Regions from separate parts of the Sinobaca sp. SA16-1 genome, predicted to be linked through region 1. Evidence: riboswitches for the same ligand, from Rfam matches in the RefSeq annotation. Region 1 holds a riboswitch; each other region holds the start of a gene.
The links. Region 1 has a riboswitch for cyclic di-GMP ahead of AC5W2J_RS11495 (anti-repressor SinI family protein). Riboswitches for the same ligand answer to the same signal wherever they lie in the genome.

Region 1 (5,249 bases):
TCATGGTAAAAGATGACCTGCAGATTAGAACCATGGCACAGGAAGATAAATAGGGACAGGCACTCTCATATCGAGAGTGCTTTTTGTTAGGCCAAATTCAAAGTTTCCTGTTCTTCTTTTTCGGCTGCCGCTTCTTCTTCCGCCGATTCTGTATCTTCTACAGGCTCATCCTCCGGGGTTTGTTCACCCCCACAGGCGGCGAGAATGAACACTGCGCCGCAGAACATAGATGGTAACCAGTATTTTTTCATCGTGTCTCTCCTCATTTTTAAAAAAGTAAGTCCTTCGCACATCTTTAGTGTAATAAATTGGTAAAGATTTGAAAACAACAAAAAAGCTGTGCTGGCATCAGCACAACCTGTATCAGGCCTCTTTTGGGAATAGCTTTAACGTTAAGTCGAGACGGTGGCTTCCGTCTGCTTCTGCGGTGTGACGGGCTGCGTGTATCGCCAGAAAAGATGACTTCGGGATAGGCTGGATATCTTCACCGTTATGTATCGAGAAGCCGGCTTCTTTCACGGCCCGAGCGAGATCCCGGTCAATATTGTAAACAAGCAGTGGCTTCAGCTGGGCGGAATCACAGGCACGGTAGTGGTTCTCAAGCCGGCTGCAAAAGTCGGTGAGTTCCTGCTTATCATCAAACTGCAGGGTAAGACCGGTAAGTGTCGTAGGATCAGAAGGCGCCAGGTAATGAAGCTTTCTATTTTGGCTTGCATGAATTTTGTCAAATAAGTCTTTATACAAATAGTTTGCCAGTTCGGCTCGGTCAATCAGGCTGCTCATAAGAATTCTCCTTCGTATAAACATATTTTTGGAAATTATATCATTATTCGTTAAATAACGGATAGCGCTTACAAAAAATCAGTAATAAGGGATCTGGGCTTAAGGTCGTAAGAGATTATGTAACAATCCGGTCGGTGTTTTTCACAATAAGCTCCAGACATGTTATATTTGCCTGACGATAACTAATAAAGGACTGATGCAAATGAACAGCCCGATCTCAGAAGAACTGCTTAATCATTATATTGCCTCTATGGAACTGTACATTGGAGAAGCAATGGAAGAACAAGAATTTAATGGTATTGAACTCACGGTCATGAAGGAAGTAGGGCTGGAAAACACGAAAGAAGGGCACCGGGCCTTCTATGATGTCATGAGCACGACTGCTTCGTTTCTGTACGGGGAATGCGAAAAGGAAGATATCTACGCCGAGTTAAATAAAGTGGCAGCATCCAGAGAGTAGACAGTCACAAATAAAACGGTAGGAGGAGTTGAATGAAAAGAAGGCTGCGAATAGCCGCTGTTTATACAAGTATTTTTGCAGCGGCGGGAATAATCATTGGATTTTTCATTAATGGAGCAATCGATTGGAGGCTCGTTCTCAGCATGGTAGTGACAGGAGTTGTTATTGGCTTGTTTATAGCGCCTGACGCTTATCTGGCTTCCGGCACAAAACAAGAACGCACCAGGTTCGATCGAAGAATACTCTACATTCTGTTGGCGGGCAGTGGAGTATTTTTTCTGCTCGGACTGGCCGCTTTTATAAGGGCGGAGGAGGCAGACCGGCTTCTGACCGGCGTAACAACCATGCCATTACTTATAGTGATTCTATTGCTGATGGGGCACAAAAGGCGGATAGAAAAACAAAAGCATACATAAAAACCCTGATGTCCTTTACGGATGTCAGAGGTTTTTTCAGTAGTCAGTATTGGTTCATTATTCAACTGTTATACTTCTTCCGGATTGGAAAGCTCGTCGATAAAGGGCTGTACGTTTTGTTTTTTATCGCCGCGGAATGTGTTTAACATACCGAGAAGAACGGCCACTTCATCATAATCGAGCGTTAACGTTACTTCATCATTTTTAATATCATTTACTGCTTTTGCCATCGGACATCCCCCTGATTGTGAAATTATTGTATAAAATGCTGTATTAAAAAGCGCAGTCGGGTACTTCTTTTACTATTATTCACCATTTTCTGTTTTCTAAAACGTGTCCCGCTCAAAAAAATATGATTCCCTTTTGTTAATTTCACAAACCATATTAAAAGCTAAAATAGTTCAGCAGCAATACAAACTGCTGACATTCCTCCAATTTCTGCTCCCGGTTGATTCCAGTTCTTTCTAAGAGAATCAAAAAAAGGAAGAGAATAGATTCTCTTTTCTACAAAAAAAAGAAAAGATAGTGTTAGAAACAGGAAAATAAGGGGAATATGTTAAGCAGATAAGAATGCTGTATCCCAATTATGTTGTATTGTTTAAACAAAAAGAAAATATAGTGAATAACGATAGCGTTTATTGGATGTTTTTAGTGAAATAAAGAAAAGTTTTATATATACTAAAGGAAATAATTGGTATGTACATCTACTGACCGTCGTCCAGATAGTTCATTCTTGAGAGGATGCCTGCTATGAAAATGGAAAAGAAAGAAATATTGGCCGAAGATTTTGCGATTAGTACATCCATATTAAACTCTCTTCGGGATCAAATCTGTGTGATCAATCATGCTGGAACAATTCTTTTTGTGAATGATGAATGGATTCGCTCGGCCGGCAGCCAAAATAACCTTTGTGATTTACAGGGAGTCGGTGCGAACTACCTGCATACGATCGAAAGCAGTACCCATGTATATGAAGGTCTACTTTCCATTCTTTCAGGAAAAGAAGATTATTTCACGTATGAATATTCCTGTCACACGCCGACCGAAAAAAGATGGAATGTAATGCAGGCGACTCCGCTGCTTGAAAAGGGATTGGGGCGCCAGGGCGTTGTGATCCGCCATGTAGATGTGACAAAACAAAAGCTGTTGGAACTGCAGTTAAAGCAGCAGGCAGAAACGGATTCACTGACAGGTCTGTATAATCGACGGTATTTCGAAAAACGCCTGGAGCAGGAGGTAGCACTGCTGCAGCGAAATGGATCCTATTTATCCCTGCTGTCTATCGATGTGGATAATTTTAAAACGGTCAACGATGTATACGGGCATCTGGTAGGAGATGTGGTGCTTAAACAGCTTGCCCTCCTCCTTGGAAAGTCTACGAGAAAAACGGATATTCTGGCTAGAATCGGCGGCGATGAATTTGCCGTCCTGCTTCCGTGTACAAATGCCGCCGGATTGGAGAAAGTAGCGGCTAAAATACTTAAAGTCGTACAGGATCAAAACAAAAGCGGGCAGAACCCGTATCCGATTGCTCTTAATATTTCCATAGGCGGGGCTTATTTTTCCAATAGAGATTCGATGGAAGCGATACTGCAGAAAACAGACCGGGCATTGTATGAAGCCAAGAACCTCGGAAAAAACCAGATTAATCTCATGTAATACCCAAAAAAAGAAGCCGAGTGTTTACGGCTTCTTTTTTGATTCGTCCGCATACTGCAGAAAATCCTTGACTTGTTCCCTGGTAAGTCCGGCTTTTTTAGCCTCAAGGATCAAAGCCAGCCATTCGTGGTCCAGCTTTTTCTCATTCTGTCTGCTCATCAACCCTCACACCTTTAGGAGTATTCCTCAGGCGGTCCAGCCGTCTTAGCGCAATGCCTTAGACCTGTAACTTTGCGAAACTGCTTTTCAACAGCGTAGCCTTTTTCTGAAGGTTGGTAACTGTCTTTATTGTACTATGAAATCGCCGGTGACATTAAAAGAAATTGAAAAAATATTCGGTTTTTTTGTGCACGCTGCACAGGCAGGCGGTATGACGCAACTATCTTCCGAAAGAAAGGGACCATTGTTCTAAAGGATGAATGTGATTATAATAGAAGGATAGGAAGCACAGGAGAAGGAGGACATTATGGAAGATCGACTAAAATTTGCTATTATTTATGCAGCCCTTGTGTTTGTCATCGCCGTTCCTTTTACCTTTGTCGTAAAAGAAAGCGATGTGAGCTGGGGACTGAGCCTTGGCACGAGCGGTATCACCTTTTTGTATTGGTATTTTACATATAAGAAAGAAGCAAGGGCTATTGGTGCCACCCGGTATAACAAAAAGACAAAAGGACGGGCCGGCTCCAAAATGATTTATGCGAATATCATGTACAGCTTTGTGTTTGCCTATCTTATTGTGACCAACAGCTATAGTGACGGCAACTGGCTGACGCTTCTTCTGCTTACATCACTATTGTTCCTGGCCGTACAGCTGTTTCAGAATAACAAAGAAAAACTGGTGAAAGAATAAAAGGTTTGTTTCTCACAGGCTGAAGCAGGGGCACGTTCCCCAGCTTCAGCTTTTATTATTGGTTTTCTTCTACAGTCGACACGTGCCACAGCACGCCGAATGGATCTTTTACCTGGCCGTAGGCCGGGCTGAAAAAGTTTTTCTCAAGCGGCATCACGACTTCTCCTTCAGCTTCAAGCGCCTGAAATATCTGTTCCGCAGAGGAGGCATCACTTACATGAAGCGCAATGGCTACCAGACTTCCGGAAACATCCGGTCCGGGCATCCCCGGAAGCGAATCGGAGAGCATTAAATCCATGTCGCCTATTTTTAAATAGGCGTGCAGGATAAGCCCTTCGGCACCTTCCGGTATTTCCATGCCTTCCATATCTTTTATATCCCCATACGTTTGACTGTCAATCACTTCAGCTCCTAAAGCTTTTTCATAAAATACAATGGCTTCCCGGCCTTTGCCATCAATCATAAGATACGGATTCATCCCTTGAATCATCAGTATACTGCCTCCTTTATTCGTAGTCGGAAAAGAAGACCGAAGATGACTGCTCCCATCACATCACCTCTCAATATATGGCTTGTTATTAAATATATTCTGGATAACCCAATAGTTCCCTTTAAAAAAATCAACAAAAAATCCTGCGCTGTAGGCTACAGGATGTGATTCTGAGGTTTAGTGGTAATAAGCTCTTCCGAACGGTCCGTGGCCGAAGGCGGAGCAGGGGATAAGGCAGAAATTTCATCGCGCCATTCAGGTGTCATATTAATATCCAATGAGTTTAACGAATGCTCAAGCTGCTCCGGGCTGCGCGCTCCGATAATAGGGGCGGTGATACCAGGATGCGATTTAGCCCAGGCGACAGCGAGAGAAGCGGGGTGGATGCCATGGGTGGCTGCATAGGAAGAAAAGCGTGCAGCAATATCGAAATTAACCGTATCTGCATAACGGTCGGTGTACATCTTTTGTTCGACCAAACGTCCCTGGACCGGTCTGTCCGTTACGCCGTATTTTCCGGTAAGCAGGCCGCCCCCGAGAGGACTGTAGGAGATCACTCCGACCTGTTCGGAAGCGGCAAAGGGAAGGATT
Region 2 (5,249 bases), on a different contig from region 1:
TCTCCGGGAAATGCCGGTATTTACAGCAATATCTTTATGGGAATGGCTATAATGGCTGTTATTAACGGAGCCGTATTTTATTTTTCTTCCCGTTCCTTTCGTGAGGCGGCTACTTCTTCTTCGAAACAAAGAGAGCAGTACGGAAAATCATGATATACTAACAAAAGTTGATTAAAATGAGTAGTGGAGGGGCCGTCATGATGTGGCAGAAAGGCTTATTTATCACAGCAGCCGTCCTCACAGGCGGCCTTTTTTCTGCTGCTGGTGTGCCTGCCGGCTGGCTGTTTGGAGCCCTGCTGGCCGGGATTTTTACAGGGATTTTCATTAAGCGTTTTACCTTTGAAGGCTGGCCGTTTCAGGCAGCTCTGGCGCTCGTGGGAGCCAACATTGGCTTTTTGATGGACACAGAGCTTTTCGCGGTCATTCCAGCCTATATTCTGCCCCTGATTGTCACGTTATCGATTACACTGCTGATGGGGCTTGTATTTGGAATGTTGATGTACAAATGGACAAGCCTGGACGTAAAGACAGCTTTTTTCTGCTGCGTGCCGGGCGGAGCGTCGGAAGTAATCAGCGTCAGCCGGGAATATGGGGCGGATGACCGCATTGTCGCAGCCTTTCATACAGCGCGGATTACTTTTTTTGTCTTTCTTATTCCTCTTTCCGCTGTGCTGTTTTATCCAGCCGCTCCCTCCGGCGGTGTGACGGCTGACCCGGGCGTCTGGAATCCATTCATCGGTTTTCCGATTTTATTCTTTATTGTCACACTTGTTATTGTTTTAAATAAATATGTTAAAATTCCCGGTGGAGCTCTTCTTTATGCGCTGGTCATTGGATTTGCCGTCGGGGAATGGATCGTGCCGGGTCTTGCTTCACCTGGGTATGCAGCAGGCATTGGACAGGCGCTGATTGGTGCCATGGTAGGCATCCGCTTTGACAGGGAGACGCTGCTTCGTGTGAAAAGCATCGGGCTGCCAAGCCTGGGGATTCTGCAGTGTTTTTTACTGCTCAGCCTTACATTAGCGGGACTATTCACGTTAATGACCCCGCTCCCATACATAACAAGTCTGCTCAGCACGGTGCCTGCCGGCGCAGCAGAAATGTCTTCCACCGCATTTGCCCTGCAGCTGGAGCCGACGCTCGTATCAACGCTTCACATTATTCGTGTGATTGTCTTGTTTTTACTGCTCCCGTTTCTTATTAAATGGATGGACCGAATGATATTAAAAAATGAAGGATGAGATATATGACTGAAATAATGAAGATTTCCGCTTCAAAGCAAGCCGTTGAAACGTTTCAGAAAGGGTACCCTTTAATCCATGAAGACATGGTAAATAAACGGGAAAAACTTTCGGAAGAAGGAACCGTTTTTGATTTAATGACCCCGCAGGGCCAGTTTATCGCAAAAGCATACTACGGCCTGCAGAATAAAGGTATCGGCTGGATTCTTACGCAGAAAAAAGAAGAAGCCATTGACCAGCAGTTCTTTACTGGAAAACTGAGTGCGGCTCTGCAGAGAAGAAAAGCTTTTTTTGAAGATGAATCCACGACTGCTTTTCGAGTGTTTAACGGTGAGGGAGACGGCATCGGCGGATTAACAATTGATTATTTTAACGGCTATTATCTGCTGCAGTGGTACAGTGCAGGCATCTATGCATTTCGTTCTCTTATTATCCGCGCGCTTGAAGCCGTGACTGCTTATGAAGGCTTGTACGAAAAAAGGCGTTTTCAGCAGCAGGGCCAGTATATAGAAGGCGACGATTTTGTAAAAGGAAAAGAAGCTCCTGCTCCGCTTCATATTAAAGAAAATGGGATGACCTTTGCCGTGTACTTAAATGATGGAGCAATGGTCGGCATCTTTCTCGACCAGCGTGACGCAAGAAAGCGGCTGCGCGATGAATATTCAGCCGGAAAGACGGTTCTGAACACTTTTTCCTACACCGGTGCTTTTTCTGTTGCCGCTCATTCCGGGGGTGCTGCCAAAACAGTGGATGTTGATGTAGCAAACAGAAGCAAGACACGCGTTCGTGAGAATTTTGAGCTGAATGAAATTATAAGTGAGGATCAGGAAATACGGGTGATGGATGTATTTGCCTACTTTGATTATGCTAAAAAGAAAAATATTACGTATGACGTCATTGTGCTCGATCCCCCAAGCTTTGCAAGAACGAAGAAACGCACGTTTTCTGCAGCTAAGGATTATACTTCCCTTCTCGTTGATGCGATATCTATCATTAAAGATGGGGGTACGATCATCGCTTCAACGAATTTTGGAGGTTTTGGAATGAAAGCTTTCCAAAAGCAAATTGATAAAGCGTGTACGAAAGCAGAAGTAAAACAAAACGTCACAGAGCGCGTCCGTCTTCCCGATGATCATCCTTATACAGCTTCTTACAAAGAGGGCGATTATTTAAAGGTTGTATTTATAGAAATAACAAAATAACGCATCAGGTTGACGGTAAAAGTACCTTCGGCAGCTGAACGTTCTTCTTCGGGAGAACGTTTTTGCGTTTTCCTCACTTTGAAATGGGGTATAGATTAAAATGTAATAAGAAAATAGAGGTTTTCGAAACAGATCGTTTTACCTGACAGCTTGTTGGTGATAAGATATTAAAATCAACCTTCAGATAAAGGCAAGTTCATTGAAAAGTGATTACGCAAAGTTACAGGTCTAAGGCGCTGTATGCTAAGATGGCTGAACTGCCTGGGGAGAGATCCTATAAAGGCTTGGGAGGTTGGAAATATTGGAAACAAAAGAACTGGATTACGACTGGATGGTATTAATACGCGAAGCTAAAACAGCAGGTATGACAAAAAAAGAGATCCTGGAATTTTTTCAAGCAGTAAAGCATTAATAAATACCAGACAAAAAAGTAGTATGTAATGATAGAAAAGAGTGTTGCTATCTTTTAACCGTTTACTACACGTAAAGAGCATGTTAAAACAAGGTTATTGTTTTAACATGCTCTTTGTATGTCCTGGAGAAACTAGTTGGCATTCTTATCTTTTTCGAATGACGTCCATTTCTCATAGCGGATAAACTTTTGAAAATCACGAAACTGCTTTTTGCTGATACCCGCTTGTATCGCTTCATGGATCAAGGCCTGCCATTCTTCGTCAATTACCCCGTCTTTCGAAGCGGGAGCAGGGGAATCTGTAATTATGCTGGAAATATTAATTTCAAGTGCTTCTGTAATCTTTTCAAGCACATCAATAGAGGGATTGTGTTTAATTCCTCTTTCAATGTAACTCAAATACGATTTGGAGATACCGGTTGACGAGGCTAAATCAGATAATGTCATTCTTTTTTGTTTTCGGTACCTTCGTATGTTTTCACCAATCATGTACGGTTTACCCTCCCTATAAGAAAATGAATGCATAAATAAATAAATGAATAAATAGATATACGTTATATAGAACATTATAGTTCTTTATATTGTTCTAATCATGAGTCGAAGTAACTATTTTCGGTTATTTTATCCCTAATATAGAGGAGGAAATCTATTGAAACGCCTTGATAAAGAATTTTTCCATCTGCCGACCCTGGAATTATCCAGAGCTTTGCTTGGACAGACGCTTGTAAAAGAAACACCGGAGGGCAGAACGACAGGCAGAATTGTGGAAACGGAAGCCTATATAGGCCCGGAAGACCGGGCTGCCCACAGTTACAAAGCCAGACGTACAAAACGAACAGAAATTATGTTTGCTTCCCCGGGGCATGTATACACGTACACGATGCATACCCATTGTTTGTTTAACATTGTATCCGCGCCGGAAAACAGCCCGGAGGCCGTTTTGATTAGAGCGGTCGAGCCCTTATCCGGACAGGACCTGATGGAAAGCCGCAGAAGCGGTCGCAGGGAATTGGAATGGACCAATGGTCCCGGAAAACTAACCAAAGCGCTAGGAATCTCGATGGAGGATTATGGCAGGCACTGCTGTGATGACACCTCTGTCTATCTGCTGGAAGGCAGAATACCGGGAAATATTGAAGCGGGACCGCGGGTTGGCATTGACAACAGCGGAGAAGCAGTAGACTATCCGTGGAGGTTTTGGGATTCAAGTAGTCCATATGTCTCAAAAAGCAGAAAAAAGCCAGACACTCCATGAGGAGTGTCTGGCTTTTTTATTCTATGAAGGGGAGTTTCCTTTTTCGGACGCCGGCTGGAAGGCCTCGCTTGGTTTCTTATTTCCTTTAATAAAAAAGGATAAGACAAGTCCCAATAGAGAAATCACGGCGGTAACGAGAAAGGCCGTATTGACGCCTTCGATCAGTGCAGTCGATGGAGCAGAAGCAGAGCCTGCCGCAACACTGCTCATAATAGTAATCAGGACAGCCGTGCCGATGGAGCCTGCCACCTGACGCATCGTATTCGTCATGGCGGTGCCGTGGGGAATTAAATCCTCCGACAGCTGATTAAGGCCTGCGGTAGTCATCGGCATCATGACCATGGCCATGCCAAGCATGCGGAATGCATGCAGCGTAGCTATAGCGGTTAACGAAGTCATGTTGTCAAAATAGATAAATGGAATCGTACCTCCGACAAGTGATGCCATGCCGATAAGGCCCAGCCATCTTGCCCCGACCTTGTCAAAAATACGGCCGGTAATAGGAGAACAGATTCCCATCACTATAGCGCCCGGCATGAGAATAAGCCCGGATTGCAGGGCGGTGAACCCTCTGGCGTCCTGAATGTACAAAGGAAGTATAGTAGCCGCCCCGATCATAGCTGTAAAAACAATCATCGTAATAACGGTAGTTAAAGTGAATATTGGGTTTTTAAATACCCTGAATTCAAGAATAGGGGTAGGCAGTTTAAGCTGCCGCGTAATGAAGGCTACGAGGGAGACAACCCCTATGGCTAAGGTGATGGTGACAACCGGTGCCCCCCAGCCGCTTGAACCCGCTGTACTAAATCCGTAAAGCAGGCCTCCGAAGCCGAAGGTGGATAAAATAATGGAAAGGCTGTCCATTTTCGGGTGCTTTAATGTCGTAACGTCTGTCATCTTAAAATAGGCCACAATTAAATTGATAATGGCAATAGGAAAAATAATATAAAAAAGCAGGCGCCATGAATAGTTATCAACAATTAAGCCTGATAAAGTAGGACCGATGGCGGGTGCAAATGATATAACCATACCGACAAGCCCCATAGCGGCTCCGCGTTTGTCTATAGGGAAAATAAGCAGAAACACGGTCTGCATCAGCGGCATCATAATTCCTGCCCCCATGGCCTGCACGATACGTC
Region 3 (5,249 bases), on a different contig from region 1:
ATTCATTCGTCCGCGCATGTAGGGATCAACGGACAAATAAAGTGTTTTTAATAATACTTCTCCTGCTTCCGGGGAAGCTGTAGAGACTCTGTCAAAATGAAAGGTATCTCTCGTAGGGATGCCTTCTGGACGTTCTGCAAGCAGTATTTGATAATGTGCTGATGATGCCATAGTAGAGTATGTCTCCTTTATTTCCAATAGTTTTGCAGAGGGCCGCTTTCGCCGTAAAAAGGATCAAGCGAAGGAAGCGCTGCATGGTGAATATTTCTACATACTACCTCATGATTGTTCTCATCTCCAGTATAAAGGTCTATCTCCCGGCTGTCCGGATAAGCACCCATCACTTGAAAGATATCATCAGAGTCAAGCAGTCGATGGCCGACGCCTGCAGGAATCAGCAGAATGTCCCCGCTCGTAACATGCACCGCTTCTCCCTGCGGCCCCCCTAAATAAAGAGATGCGCTTCCTCTAATGACAGCCAGCACTTCATGACTGTTACTGTGAAAATGATGATACGTAAATACACTTCCGTACCAGGCGTTGATCCATCCATTCTGTCGAAAAGTCTGTTCTAATTCGGAAAGGTAGTGTTCTTTAACAGAGTAAAGAAGTACGGGAAGGGACGGGTTATTAGGTATTTTTCCATTATCATCGAAAAATAGCCTTTGAACGCTGTCAGGCTGCTTATTAATCATTTTATACCTCCATATCTATTTGTATTGAGTGAATGCTTTTATATGCATCTATTCCCGATTTTCTAAATATTAAAAACATTTGACAATGAGAATGATTTTCAATACACTTACATTATATTAAATGAGAATGATTTTCAATGAGAACGGGAGGGCTTCAGATGAATTCGTTATTAATAGTAGGAGCAGACAAGCTGGGTGCCATCCCGGATCGATTGAATGAGCTGGGATTTTCGGACATTATGCATATAAGCGGAAGAAAAGTAAAAATGGTGCACCGCGAAATACCTGAAAACATAGATCTCGTACTGGTACTGACAGATTTTATAAATCATAATGTGAGCAGTAAGCTGAAAGAACGGGCGAAGGAAAAAGAAATTCCTGTCTGCTATGCAAAACGTTCCTGGTGTTCTATCTATAAAGCATTGTCGGCCTGTAATGAAGTGTGCGAACAATGTCCATTACTGGAAAAAGCCAGATAACAGGAGGCAGAAACGGTGAAAAATCAGCAGGGATATGTATTAAAAAAGTCTTCCTCCGTATTTGATTTTACAATTTATATGCTGAGGAGTATTGCATATAGGCAGTTCAGTGATGATGCAGAACTTTCTTTAACAATAAAACGACGCTGGAAATATATTAACCCGAATCAATTTAAAAATGTGAAAGAGTTTATTCACAGACTGAAACTTCTGCAGAAGCGTCTTGGAGAAATCAAATCCCTTGCCGAAAGGTTGGAAGAGAAACGGGAGGCACAAGCAGACGGATTGTTTATTATAAGTGGAATAGATTTAGAGGCGGATGGGAATATAGCTGCCTATGCGGTAACATCAGAATATACGGCAATGCAGATGAAAAGAGCATCTTCTTTTTTACAAAAGCAGTATCCCAATAAAGACTGGAGATTGTATATGCTTGATAGTAAACAGGTGCAGTATTCTATGAGCGAATATCGTCATGCGCCTTCTCTATATAAAAAGAAATAGCCAGCCCCTGCCGAATCTCAGGCAGGGGTTTTAAAAAAGCGTGTGATACGAGAGAATAGGGTATAGGATATGGGTAAGAATGTTATAGAATGAAGGAATGGTAAATATGTATAATAAGATGTGGTTATTGATTAACGGCGCGTCCGGTAATAATGAAATCCAGAAAAATCTGGATGCGACCGTCAGCACACTGGCTCTGCAGACAAAAGAGCTTACTATTACCTTCACGCAGGAGAAGGGGCATACAGAACAGCTCTGCCGTGAACAGGGAAACGAGTTTGATATTATTATGATCATGGGAGGGGATGGGACTGTGCATGAAGCTATTAACGGCCTCGCTACGCTGGAAAACCCTCCCGTTACCGGTATCCTGCCTACAGGAACCTGCAATGACTTTTCGAGATCTTTAATGATTCCGCAGAATTTAAAAAAAGCTGCTGCAGTAGTTGAACAGAACCATATAGAGTATGTCGATATCGGAAAAATGAACGATCGCTATTTTTCTAATTTTTATGGCATCGGCCTGATCGCAGAAACGTCTGAAAATATCGATGATCAGCTGAAAGGAATGCTTGGTAAAGTAAGCTATTTTATCAGTGCACTCCAAACGTTTAACAATGCTTCGCCGTTTACCTTTACGCTAAAAGCAGATGGAAAAGAATACAAGGATGATGCTGTAATGATCCTATTTGCAAATGGTTATTTTATTGGTACAAACCGCCTTCCGGGTGATCAGATTTCCCTGAATGATGGACTTATAGATGTATACATTATAAAAGAAAGCGGAGCACCGCTTTTGAAAGAGTTTTTTAATTCCAAAAATCCTTTTATGTACAATTTAGAACAAAGTTCTATTGAGTATATTCAGGCTTCCGAGGTGGAACTGGAAACGGAAAAAGCAATGAAAGCAGACACGGATGGAGAAGTGTATGAAGAAACACCGGTTCATATAAAGATTCTGCCAAAAAAGATACCGTTTTTGTTTGGAGAAATACAGGTGGATAATAATTAAAGAAGATTCTGATAATTATTCTTTTAGGAATTTTTTAACATTTTTTTGAAAAATGTAGTAAGATAAAAACACTAACAAGCAACCTTCAGAAAAAGGCAACGCTGCTGAAAAGCAGTCTCGCAAAGTTACAGGTCTAAGGCTTATTATAGCTAAGACGGCTGAACTGCCTGGGGAAATTTCCTAAAGGCGGGTGAGGGTTGATGGAATTATTAATTCCAAAATTACAAAAGCTTGATCAAGATTGGCTGCATTTAATGGTTGAGGCTAAAGAAGCTGGTTTAACCCCTAGTGAGGTTAAAGAATTCTTAAGACAAACCAAATAATCAGGAAAAAATAAGCCATTTCGTATGGCTTATTTTTTTATTTTATGTAAATATAAGTATAGGCATAAGTGTGCAATTTAAAAAAATGTCGTTCACTATAACATACTGCAATTCGTTATATGTTATAATTACAGCAAAGCACAAACTACAGTATACAAAGGGGTTCAAGCGATGATTGGTGAAAGGGTGAAACTGCTTCGAAAAGAGCGAGGCTTATCGTTGACAGAACTGGCGAATCAGGCCGGAGTCGCGAAGTCGTATCTTAGTGCACTGGAAAGAGATATTCAAACAAATCCATCGATCCAGTTTTTGGAGAAGATTGCTAAGGTATTAAACATATCGGTTGATCTTTTAATTAAAGAGCAATCAGAAATTAATGAAGAAGAGCTCGATAATGAGTGGCTGGAAATAGTCGAAGAAGCAATGAATTCGGGAGTTTCCAAAGATCAGTTCAAGGAATTTCTTGAGTTCAACAAATGGAGAATTAAAAATTAGAAAAAGGATCGTGTCATACGATCCTTTTTTTATTTTTGACTAATTTCTATATAAAGAACAAAAAATGTTCGTTAAAATGTATTTTTCTTTCAAATAAGTGTTTTCAAATCCGTTTTTTCGTTATATAATGTATTTAATTCTTTAAAAAGAACAATATAGAACGGAGGATGACGATTTGGTAAGACTTAGGGGCGGTGTGTATTATACTAATATCATGAACAGACATATTAAGCTTGTTTACTTAACTAACAATAAATGCTCCCTTTATGTGAACGGTCATTTTTTGGGATACTGCGCGTTTGATGTGGCAAAGCAAAAAATAAAAGAGATGGAAGATCGTCTGAATAATGTCACGCTCATGTACACAGGAGACAATATTTTTCAAAGCGGTAAAGACGCAACAATGGTCTATGTAAGAATATAAAAAAGCGAGGGGCTGGAGAGTATCCAGCGGCCCCGCTTTTTTTAATAAGGGATCGATCTTGATCTGAAGAAGTGACCAATCACAAGTCCAGCCAGAGCCGGCAGTATCCAGCCCAGGTTCAGTTCAAAAAATGGGAGGTAGGAATACAGGCCAATGCCCTCCAAAGGCACTAAGCCTGCTTCCTTTAACCCGTCATAGGCACTTACAATAATAGTACCGGCAACAGCTCCAATATAGTGGGACTGATGAAGCGTTATTTTCTCATTTATCAAAGCGAGCAGGATTAACACAATCGCAAGCGGATAAATGGCGACGAGAAGCGGAACCGATAAAGAAATAATGGTATTCAGCCCCAGGTTGCCTACGAGAAGGCTGAGTATAGTTAATAGTAAAGCCAGCACCGAATACGGCAGGAAAGGCAGATAGCGGTGAAAATACTGGCTGCACGCTGTTACTAATCCAATGCAGGTGGTAAGGCAGGCTAATGTAACAATTAAGCCGAGGAGAATAGTGCCGGTAAAACCAAAAGATTCGCCTGCAGAATAAGTAAGGATTTCGCTGCCGTTTTCCATCAGCATACGGGGACCGCTGTGCACTCCAAGCCATCCAATAGCAATATATACAGCGGCAAGACCAATACCTGCAATGATGCCTGCCGAAGCCGCTGACCGTCTTACTTCGCGTCGGTCCAATGCACCTTTTTCTTTCAGTGTATTCACAACAATCAGGCCAAAGGCTAAAGCTGCGATGGTATCCATCGTTAAGTACCCTTCAACAAAACCTCTTCCAATTGCCTGAGAAGTATATTCATCCGATGGCGGGCCTCCTCCTCCCATAAAACCGGTGGCATAAGCTCCAGCGACCAGCAGTACAATAGAAAGAAGCAGAGCTGGTGTAATAACATACCCTATCGTTGTGACAAGCTTAGTAGGGTTGAGGCTCAGCAGAAATACAAGGCCAAAAAACAATATGGAAAACAAAAATAATGCTGTGTTTGAACCGCCATCCGTCAGAACAGGAACGATGCCCATTTCATAAGAAACGTTCGCCGCTCTTGGAATACCAAAAAAAGGACCGATAGCTGCGTATAAAATAATCATAAAAAGGAATGCAAACGGTTTGTTTACTCTTTCCGCAATCCCCTGAAAGCTCTGGCCGGAGAGGGAAACCGCGATTATTCCCAAAACAGGAAGCCCTACGCCGGTAATCACAAAGCCGATAATAGCGGGAAGGTAGGACGTTCCGGCTTCTTGACCTAAAAATGGAGGAAATATTAAGTTGCCTGCTCCAAAAAATAAGGCAAACAGCATTAAACCT

Region 2: linked by a shared signal. The riboswitch ahead of sinI (DNA-binding anti-repressor SinI) and the one ahead of AC5W2J_RS11495 (anti-repressor SinI family protein) in region 1 are both predicted to bind cyclic di-GMP.
Region 3: linked by a shared signal. The riboswitch ahead of AC5W2J_RS15640 (anti-repressor SinI family protein) and the one ahead of AC5W2J_RS11495 (anti-repressor SinI family protein) in region 1 are both predicted to bind cyclic di-GMP.

The regions. Positions count from the first base shown of each region.
Region 1 is NZ_JCAKFL010000003.1:684,353-689,601, forward strand. Features, by position in the region: gene AC5W2J_RS11460 (hypothetical protein) at 1-53, shown strand, start outside; gene AC5W2J_RS11465 (hypothetical protein) at 87-251, opposite strand; gene AC5W2J_RS11470 (hypothetical protein) at 364-783, opposite strand; gene AC5W2J_RS11475 (hypothetical protein) at 986-1,243, shown strand; gene AC5W2J_RS11480 (hypothetical protein) at 1,276-1,659, shown strand; gene AC5W2J_RS11485 (hypothetical protein) at 1,728-1,889, opposite strand; gene AC5W2J_RS11490 (sensor domain-containing diguanylate cyclase) at 2,410-3,318, shown strand; gene AC5W2J_RS11495 (anti-repressor SinI family protein) at 3,343-3,477, opposite strand; cyclic di-GMP riboswitch class I at 3,505-3,588, opposite strand; gene AC5W2J_RS11500 (hypothetical protein) at 3,785-4,168, shown strand; gene AC5W2J_RS11505 (VOC family protein) at 4,224-4,658, opposite strand; gene AC5W2J_RS11510 (aldo/keto reductase) at 4,814-5,249, opposite strand, start outside.
Region 2 is NZ_JCAKFL010000005.1:287,785-293,033, forward strand. Features, by position in the region: gene AC5W2J_RS15475 (MFS transporter) at 1-153, shown strand, start outside; gene AC5W2J_RS15480 (AbrB family transcriptional regulator) at 198-1,241, shown strand; gene AC5W2J_RS15485 (class I SAM-dependent rRNA methyltransferase) at 1,247-2,443, shown strand; cyclic di-GMP riboswitch class I at 2,623-2,708, shown strand; gene sinI (DNA-binding anti-repressor SinI) at 2,745-2,855, shown strand; gene AC5W2J_RS15495 (helix-turn-helix domain-containing protein) at 2,988-3,344, opposite strand; gene AC5W2J_RS15500 (DNA-3-methyladenine glycosylase) at 3,505-4,110, shown strand; gene AC5W2J_RS15505 (MDR family MFS transporter) at 4,132-5,249, opposite strand, start outside.
Region 3 is NZ_JCAKFL010000005.1:313,537-318,785, forward strand. Features, by position in the region: gene AC5W2J_RS15615 (NADP-dependent oxidoreductase) at 1-171, opposite strand, end outside; gene AC5W2J_RS15620 (cupin domain-containing protein) at 189-695, opposite strand; gene AC5W2J_RS15625 (DUF2325 domain-containing protein) at 854-1,174, shown strand; gene AC5W2J_RS15630 (hypothetical protein) at 1,190-1,678, shown strand; gene AC5W2J_RS15635 (diacylglycerol/lipid kinase family protein) at 1,785-2,690, shown strand; cyclic di-GMP riboswitch class I at 2,775-2,861, shown strand; gene AC5W2J_RS15640 (anti-repressor SinI family protein) at 2,891-3,013, shown strand; gene AC5W2J_RS15645 (helix-turn-helix domain-containing protein) at 3,185-3,508, shown strand; gene AC5W2J_RS15650 (hypothetical protein) at 3,723-3,932, shown strand; gene brnQ (branched-chain amino acid transport system II carrier protein) at 3,974-5,249, opposite strand, start outside.